2 regions of the Streptomyces capparidis genome follow, and region 2 is predicted to be linked to the other one. Evidence: predicted binding sites of a transcription regulator. Region 2 holds the regulator's gene; the other holds the start of a gene.
What was found. The regulator HspR, encoded in region 2, represses chaperone genes until heat shock. The targets are predictions, from matches to a motif close to TTGAGNNNNNNNNNCTCAA.
Positions count from the first base shown of each region.

Region 1: the regulator HspR is predicted to act here: its motif matches at 2,519-2,537, upstream of lon (endopeptidase La).

Region 1 is NZ_BAAGTD010000049.1:29,550-33,959, forward strand. Features, by position in the region: gene ACYVO2_RS30120 (HAMP domain-containing sensor histidine kinase) at 1-658, opposite strand, end outside; gene ACYVO2_RS30125 (response regulator transcription factor) at 895-1,632, opposite strand; gene ACYVO2_RS30130 (spermidine synthase family protein) at 1,711-2,412, opposite strand; gene lon (endopeptidase La) at 2,560-4,410, shown strand, end outside.
Region 2 is NZ_BAAGTD010000006.1:111,790-116,199, forward strand. Features, by position in the region: gene ACYVO2_RS07630 (DUF4429 domain-containing protein) at 1-827, opposite strand, end outside; gene ACYVO2_RS07635 (pyridoxamine 5'-phosphate oxidase family protein) at 1,221-1,631, shown strand; gene ACYVO2_RS07640 (heat shock protein transcriptional repressor HspR) at 1,707-2,237, opposite strand; gene dnaJ (molecular chaperone DnaJ) at 2,239-3,411, opposite strand; gene grpE (nucleotide exchange factor GrpE) at 3,454-4,119, opposite strand; gene dnaK (molecular chaperone DnaK) at 4,116-4,410, opposite strand, start outside.

The sequences.
Region 1 (4,410 bases), on a different contig from region 2:
CCGGCTGCACGTCCAGGTGCAGGTGGACGTCGTTGCGCCCGCGCGAGCCCACCGCGTCCACGCTGGCCGCCTTGAGCACCCCGGACAGGAAGGGCCACACCTCGAAGTCGCGGGCGTTCAGCGGCACCACGCCGTTGTCCAGGCGGGACAGGTCCAGCAGGTGGTCCACCAGGCGGCCCAGGCGCTCGGTCTGGGCCAGCGCCGTGCGCATCGTCTCCGGGTCGGCGCTGGACACCCCGTCCACCACGTTCTCCAGCACGGCGCGCAGCGCGGATATGGGGGTGCGCAGCTCGTGCGAGACGTTCGCGACCAGCTCCTTGCGGTGCTGGTCCACCGCCTCCAGGTCGGAGGCCATGCGGTTGAACGTCACCGCCAGCTCCCCGAGCTCGTCGCGCCGCCGGGTGCCGACGCGGCGGCTGTAGTCGCCGTGCGCCATGGCCCGCGCGGCGGCGATCATCTCCCGCAGCGGCGAGGTGAGGCTGTGCGCGATCAACTGGGTGAGCAGCATCGACGCGATGATCGAGAAGATCGTGATCACGCGGAGCTGGGTGTCGGTGCGGATGGCGACCACCACCAGGCCGGTGGTGATGAACACCGACACGATCACCAGCGTGGCCAGCTTGGTCTTGATCGAGAACGGCTGGACCGAGCTGAACACCCGGTCCCAGGTGCTCGGCTCCCGCCGCGGCTCCCGCCCGCCCCCCGGTGCCTGCGCTCCTGCTCGCTGCACTCGGCTGTGCTCCTCCCGCCCTGACCGGCGCCGTGTCGCTTCCGCTGGGTGGGGTGGACGCCGCCGCGGGCAGGGGCGCGACGCCCCCTGGACCCCCGCCGGGGCGCTCGCCCCGGACCCCACCGGGTCCCGCTTGCCGGGCGGTTCCCCGCCCCCTGTCGCCGCTACAGGGCCGGGGTCTCCAGCGCGTAGCCGACGCCGTGCACCGTGCGGATGCGCTCCGCGCCGATCTTGCGCCGCAGCGCCTTGATGTGGCTGTCCACGGTACGGGTGCCGGAGGCGTCCGCCCAGTCCCAGACCTCCGCGAGCAGTTGCTCGCGGGAGAGCACCGCGCGCGGGGTCTGCGCCAGGCACACGAGCAGGTCGAACTCCGTGGGGGTCAGGTGCACGTCCGCGCCCCGCACCCGCACCCGGCGCTGCGCGTGGTCGATCTCCAGGTCCCCCAGGTGCAGGGTGCCCGAGCGCGGGGTGCGCGCCGCCATGTCGGCCCGCTCCACCCGGCGCAGCAGCACATGCACCCGGGCGGCCAGCTCGCGCATGGAGAACGGTTTGGTCATGTAGTCGTCGCCGCCGACGCCGAGGCCGACCAGCATGTCCGTCTCGTCGTCCCGCGCGGTCAGCATGAGCACCGGCACCGGGCGCTGCGCCTGGACGCGGCGGCACACCTCCAGGCCGTCGAAGCCGGGAAGCATGATGTCGAGCACCAGCAGGTCCGGCTGCCAGGCGTGGGCGGCGTCCACGGCGGTGGGCCCGTCGGCCGCGGTGTGCACGCTGAATCCCTCGGCCCGCAGCCTGACCGCGATGGCCTCGGCGATGGTGGGTTCGTCCTCCACCACCAGGATCTTGCGCTGGGCCCCCGGGCTGGCGGCCCCGTTGCTGCTTGGAGGAGTGTGCGTCATCATCAGCCCCGCCCCGTACGTGAGAACTACTGGCCCGCAGCGTACGGTGCGCGGCACCGGTCGCGCACCGGGGATCCGGAGTCAGGGATTCCCATCCAGCGGGGCTTGAGCGAGGTGGACCACGTCCGGCTCGCCGCGGGGCACCTCCACGCGCAGGGTGCGCACCTGTGCGAAGTGGGCGCGCAGGCGCCGCTCGAACTCCGCGGAGTGCCGGGCGGCCCACACGGCGAGCACCCCGCCCGGGGTGAGGCGGCCGCGCAGCGCGGCCAGGCCCGCGTCGCCGTACAGCCCGGCGTTGGCGTCGGTGACCGTCCAGTCGGGGCCGTTGTCGACGTCCAGGCACATCGCGTCGAACGCCTCCCCGGGCTCGCCGGTGAGGTCGGTGAGGTCGGTCCGGACCAGTTCGACGCGGGGGTCGGTGTCCAGGGCGGCGCCGGAGAAGCGGGCCAGCGGCCCGCCGCGGTGCCAGTCGATCACGGCCTGCTCCCGCTCGACCACGACGATCCGGCCCCAGCGGGGCTCGGCGGCGGCCTCCGCGAGGGAGAAGCCGACGCCGAGCCCGCCTATGAGCACGGTGGGGCGCTCGCGCGGGCCGAGGGCGTCCAGGGCGGCGCGGACCAGCAGCCGCTCGGACCGGCCGTCGGAGGTGTCCATGAGGAAACAGCCGTTGGCGATGATCTCGTAGGTTCCCCGCTCCCCGCCGCGCCGCCGCAGCGCCACCTCGCCCCAGGGGCCGGTGCGGCGGTCGAGGACCACGGCGGGTGCCGTGTCGTCGCTGCTCATGGGGGTCATCTTGGCAGGAGAGCGACCGGGTGAGGTCTGATCGCTCACAGCGAACAGGGAGTGGGGAACACGGCGGCGCTGTTCAAGCATTGAGTCAGCAACGGCCTTGAGTCGTTGAAACTCAACTTGCCTGCCAAGGGAGAGATCATGGCTTCGACGTCCGCGACGCTCACCTTGCCGGTGCTGCCGCTCGACGACGCGGTGGTGCTGCCCGGCATGGTCGTGCCCCTCGACCTGTCCGACCGCGAAGTGCGCGCGGCCGTGGAGGCGGCGCAGGCCCGGGCGTCGGGCGAGGCCCCCGCCGAGGGCAAGCCGAAGGTGCTGCTCGTCCCGCGCACCGACGGCAGCTACGCCGCCTACGGCACGCTCGGCACCGTCGAGCAGGTGGGGCGGCTCGCGGACGGCGACCCGGCCGCCGTGATCCGCGGCGTGGCCCGGGTGCGGATCGGAGCGGGCACCACCGGGCCCGGCGCCGCCCTGTGGGTGGAGGGCGTGCGCGTGCGGGAGCCCAGCCCGGGCGACCCCCTGCCGGGCGCCGTCACCGAGCTGATGAAGGAGTACAAGGCACTCGCCGCGAGCTGGTTGCAGAAGCGCGGCGCCTGGCAGTTGGTGGACCGCGTCCACGCCATCGAGGACGTCGGCGAGCTCGCGGACAACGCCGGGTACTCCCCGTTCCTGACCACCGAGCAGAACGTGCGGCTGCTGGAGACCGTCGACCCGGTGGAGCGGCTGCGGCTGGCCGTGGGCTGGCTGCGCGACCACCTCGCCGAGCAGGACGTCGCCGAGACCATCCGCAAGGACGTCCAGGAGGGCATGGACAAGCAGCAGCGTGAGTTCCTGCTCAAGCGCCAGTTGGAGGCCGTCCGCAAGGAGCTCGCCGAGCTCAACGGCGAGCCGGAGGACGAGGCCGACGACTACCGGGCCCGCATCGAGGCCGCCGACCTGCCCGAGAAGGTCCGCGAGGCCGCGCTGAAGGAGGTCGGCAAGCTGGAGCGGGCCTCCGAGGCGTCCCCCGAGGGAAGCTGGATCCGCACCTGGCTGGACACCGTCCTGGAGCTGCCGTGGAACACGCGCACCGAGGACGCCTACGACATCCCCGGCGCCCGCGCCGTGCTGGACGCCGACCACGCGGGCCTGGACGACGTCAAGGACCGGATCGTGGAGTACCTGGCGGTGCGCAAGCGGCGCGCCGAGCGGGGCCTGGGCGTGGTCGGCGGGCGGCGCGGCGGGGCGGTGCTGGCGCTGGTCGGGCCGCCCGGAGTCGGCAAGACCTCCCTGGGCGAGAGCGTCGCCCGGGCCATGGGCCGCCGGTTCGTCCGCGTCGCGCTCGGCGGCGTGCGGGACGAGGCCGAGATCCGCGGCCACCGGCGCACCTACGTCGGCGCGCTGCCCGGCCGGATCGTGCGGGCGGTGAAGGAGGCGGGCTCGATGAACCCCGTCGTCCTGCTCGACGAGATCGACAAGGTGGGCTCCGACTTCCGCGGCGACCCGGCCGCGGCCCTGCTCGAGGTGCTCGACCCGGCGCAGAACCACACCTTCCGCGACCACTACCTGGAGATCGAGCTCGACCTGTCGGACGTGGTCTTCCTGGCCACCGCGAACGTGCTGGAGTCCATCCCGCAGCCGCTGCTGGACCGCATGGAGCTGGTGCGGCTGGACGGCTACACCGAGGACGAGAAGGTCACCATCGCCCGCGACCACCTGCTGCCCCGCCAGTTGGAGCGGGCCGGGCTGACCGAGTGGGAGGTCACCCTGGACGAGGCGGCGCTGCGCAAGCTGGCCACCGAGTACACCCGCGAGGCCGGGGTGCGCTCGCTGGAGCGCTCCGTCGCGCGCATCCTGCGCAAGGTCGCGGCCCAGACCGAGCTGGGCGACCGCGAGCTGCCCGCCGCCGTCGGCGTGGACGACCTGCGCGGCCTGATCGGGCGGCCGCACCACACCCCCGAGTCCGCCCAGGACCCGGCGGGCCGCCGCACCGCCGTGCCGGGCGTGGCCACC
Region 2 (4,410 bases):
AGCAGCGCGTCGTGGTCCTCGCCCGCCCCCGGCGCCCCCGCCGTGTCCGCCCCCACCGTCTCCGCCGCCGCCACCGCGCCCCGCTCCGCGGCGGGGTCCGGCACGGCGTCCCTGGCGCCCGCCGCCGACGGGTGGGGCAGCCGCGCCGTGACCGCCGCCGCCACCATCGCCGTCTTGCCGACCTCCTCCTGGGTGCCGAACAGCACCAGGCAGTTGGGGTCGTCCTCCGGCGACAGCCCGGCGTCGCCGTCCGCGCACCGGAACCGCAGGAAGCCGAAGGTGAGCCCGACCGCCGGGTGCCACTCCACCCCGACCAGGTCCGCCAGGGCTATCCGGCGCGCCCCGGCCGAGGACTTGCGCTCCTCGGCCAGCCACTTCCACTCCAGGCGCACCTCGGCCCCGTCGAAGGCGACCGACCCGTCCAGGGCCGCGGCCACCAGCGGCACCGGCGGACCGGGCAGCAGGTACCGGTCGCAGGGCCCGTCCGGCACCTGGTCGAGCAGCAGGGCGTTGCGCACCTCGTCGACGAAGTACTCGGCGGCGCCGGTGCGGCCCCCCTCGACACCGAGCTGGTAGGGGTCGGCCTGCTCGCTGAGCCACCCGCCGACGGCCTGGGTGAACGGGTCGGCGCCGTCCCTCAGCCGCAGCCGCAGCCGCCCGCCCCTGCGCCCCGGCTCGAACGTCACCCCGGCCACGGCCCGCAGCGGCACCGCTATCTCCCCCAGCTCCCGCCGCAGCCGGTGCACCCCCCGCCTGCGGCCGGGCACCAGGCGCAGCGTCTCACCGTCGAAGGTCCACGCCCCGTCCTTCGCCAAGACCTCAGCCACATGACCGATTTTAGGGACCGCTCGCCCCTTCCCCCCGGCTCTCGACCGGGACGGGCGGCGCGATCGAGGCGGGCTCAGCCCGCACGCGGGGCCTCGCCCGGCCGCCATGACGTCCGGTCAACTCCCCGGTGCCGGCGGCCACCTGGGGGACGGCGGCGCGGCGCCCGGCCTCCCCCGGGTCGGGCGCCGCTTTCTCCTCCCCTTCCCCTTGCTGTAGTTCTTCCCCACCACGGCGGAGCCCTTATGCCCACGTCGGAGACGAAGCGGCGTGCGCCCGGCGCTCCGCACCGGACCGCCCGCGCCCGCCCGCCGAGCGGGCGCGGGCGGGCGACCGTCCACAACCTGTGGACGAGCGCGAGGCCCCGGCCGCCCGTCCAGTAGTGTCCACAGGCTGTGGACAACAGTTGGAGCCTGCGCGGCACCCTCGACGACGCCTACCTCGCCTTCTGGCGGGAGTACCACCTGTGCACCCTCACCACCCTCCGCCCCGACGGGAGCCCGCACGTGGTCCCCGTGGGGGTGACGTTCGCCCCGGAGGCCGGGGTCGCCAGGATCATCACCAACCGGCGCAGCGTGAAGGCGCGGAACGTCGCCGCGGCGGCGCCCGGGCGGGCGCGGGTCGCCGTGTGCCAGGTGGACCGGGGGCGGTGGGCGACGCTCGAGGGGACGGCCGTGGTCAGGAGCGAGCCGGAGGCCGTGGCCGAGGCGGAGCGGCGGTACGCCGAGCGGTACCGGGTGCCGTCGCCCAACCCGGAGCGGGTGGTCATCGAGATCGCGGTGGAGCGGGCCCTCGGGCGGGGGTGAGGGCCCGGCCGCGGAGGAACGGAAAAGGGGCCCGGACGTCCGGACCCCTGGTTCCCCTCGTGAGCGGCGAGGGGCCTACTCCGACGGCTGCGCCCTGCGCCCGGGGTTCTTCGGGCGCCACACCACCAGCGCGCTGGACTGCTGCATCTGCGCGTACGGCACCAGGTCCCGCCGGTAGGAGGCGTGGACGGCGGCCTCGCGCTGCTGGATCGCCGCGGACGCGTCGTTCAGCGCCGACTGCATCTCCGCGACCTGCGCCCGCAGCGCCTCGACCTCGTTCTGGAGCTCGATGATCCGCTTGATGCCGGCGAGGTTGATCCCCTCGTCCTGCGACAGCCGCTGCACCTCGCGCAGTTGCTCGATGTCGCGCGCCGAGTAACGGCGTCCCCGGCCGGCGGCGCGGTCCGGGGAGACCAGGCCCAGCCGGTCGTACTGGCGCAGGGTCTGCGGGTGCAGCCCGGACAACTGGGCGGCGACCGAGATGACGTACACCGGGCTCTCGTCCGTCAGCTCGTAGGGACCGGCGCTCCTGGCCCTTCCGTTGCCCCGCACCCCGGAGGCCGGCGAGCCGCCGGGCAGCCCCCCACCGGGCAGACCTCCTTGCATCTCATGCTCCCTTCGCGGCCTTCAACAGCTCTGCTCGCACATCCTCATCCGCCGTCGCCTCGCGATACGCCTCCAGCGCCTGGCGCGCCTCGTCGCTGAGGTTCTTGGGCACGACGACCTTGAAGGTGACCAGGAGGCGCCCGCGCGACCCGTCCTTGTTCACGGCGCCCTTGCCGCGCACCCCGAGCGTGCTGCCGTTCGCCGTGCCCGGGGGCAGTTTCACGGTGACGGTCGTGCCGTCCAGCGTCGGCACCCTGATCTCGGCGCCGAGCACGGCCTCGGGGAAGGTGACCGGGACGGTGACGGTGAGGTCGCCGCCCTTGCGCCCGAACAACGAATGCTCGCCGACGTGCACCTTCACGTACAGGTCCCCGGCGGGGCCGCCGGTCTCCCCGGGGGCGCCCTTGCCGCGCAGCCGGATCCGCTGGCCGTCGCTGACCCCGGCCGGGATCCGCACCTGAATGGTGCGGGAGCTGGTGGCGCGCCCGCTGCCCCGGCACACCTCGCACGGGTCCTGGGCTATGAGCCCGCGACCCCGGCAGTCCCGGCACGGGTCGGACAGGGCGAAGCCGCCGCCCTGGGAACGGGAGACCTGGCCGGTGCCCAGACAGGTCGGGCAGACCCGTGGCGTACCGTTTTTGTCACCCGTTCCCGCGCACGCCTTGCAGGGCGCCTTGCTGCTCAAGGGCAGAGGTACGGTGGCGCCGTGCACCGCCTCGGTGAAGCTGAGCGTCACCTCGGACTCGATGTCGGCGCCCCGCCTGGGCTGGGCCCGGGTGCCGGCCCCGCGGCCGAACAGGCCGCCGAACACGTCCCCGAGCCCGCCGCCGAAGCCGCCGGCCCCGCCGCTCGTCGTACCGCCGAACAGGTCGCCGAGGTCGAAGCCGAACCCGCCGGGCCCGGATCCGGCGGCCCCGCCCTGGCGGAAGCCGCCGTTCCCGAACAGGGTGCGCGCCTCGTCGTACTCCTTGCGCCGCTTGGGGTCGGAGAGCACGTCGTTGGCCTCGGAGATCTCCTTGAAGCGCTCCTCGGCCCCGGTGTCACCCTTGTTGGCGTCCGGGTGGAACTCGCGGGCGAGCTTCCGGTACGCCTTCTTGATCTCCGCCTCGGTGGCGTCCTTCGGGACGCCGAGGATCTTGTAGTAGTCCTTCTCGACGAAGTCCTTCGTACTCATCGGCGTCCCTCCTTCCGCTCACCGTGAGCGGCATTCTCCACGTCAGCCCTGCTCGGGGCCACCGCTCTCCTCATCGCCACCGGCACCGTCCTCCGCCGCGGGCCGCTCGCCGGGCTGGCTGCCCGGCTGCGGCTCGGCCACCGCCACGCGGGCCGGGCGGATCGTCCGCTCACCGATGCGGTACCCCGGCTGGAGAATCTGCACGCACGTCGTCTCGGTGACGTCGGGCGAGTAGCTGTGCATCAGCGCCTCGTGCACCAGCGGGTCGAACGGCTCGCCCTCCTTGCCGAACTGCTGGAGGCCCATCTTGGCGACGACGGTCTCCAGCGACTCGGCGACGGACTTGAAGCCGCCGACCAGCTCGCCGTGCTCCCGGGCCCGGCCGATGTCGTCGATCACCGGCAGCAGCTCGGTCAGGGCGTTGGCGATCGCGACCTCCCGGACGGCGATCCGGTCCCGCTCCACGCGCTTGCGGTAGTTCTGGTACTCGGCCTGGAGGCGCTGGAGGTCCCCGGTGCGCTCCGCCAACTGGCGGCGCACCTGCTCGAGCTGCTCCTCGAGCGCCTTCTGCTCGTCCCGGGCCCCCGGAGCCGCCGGCTCCGCCTGCTCGGCGGAGCCCGCGGCCTGCGCGGTCGCCTCCTCGGCGGCCGGCTCCGGGGCGACGTCAGGTTCCCGGCCGAAGCCCTGGCCCTGAGTCTCCTCCGTCACGCGGCACCGTCCTTCGGCTTCTCGTCGTCCACGATCTCGGCCTCGACGACGTCCTCGTCCGCCTTGCCCTGGGCGCCGGTCGCGCCGGCGGCACCGGCGTCGTCACCGGAGGCGGCGGCCTCCTGGGCGGAGGCGTACAGCGCGGAGCCGAGCTTCTGGCTGGTCGCGGCGACCTTCTCGGTGGCCTCGCGGATCGCCGCGGTGTCCTCGCCCTTCAGCTTCTCCCTCAGGTCCGCGATCGCGGCCTCGACCTCGGACTTGGTGTCGCCGGGGACCTTGTCCTCGTTGTCC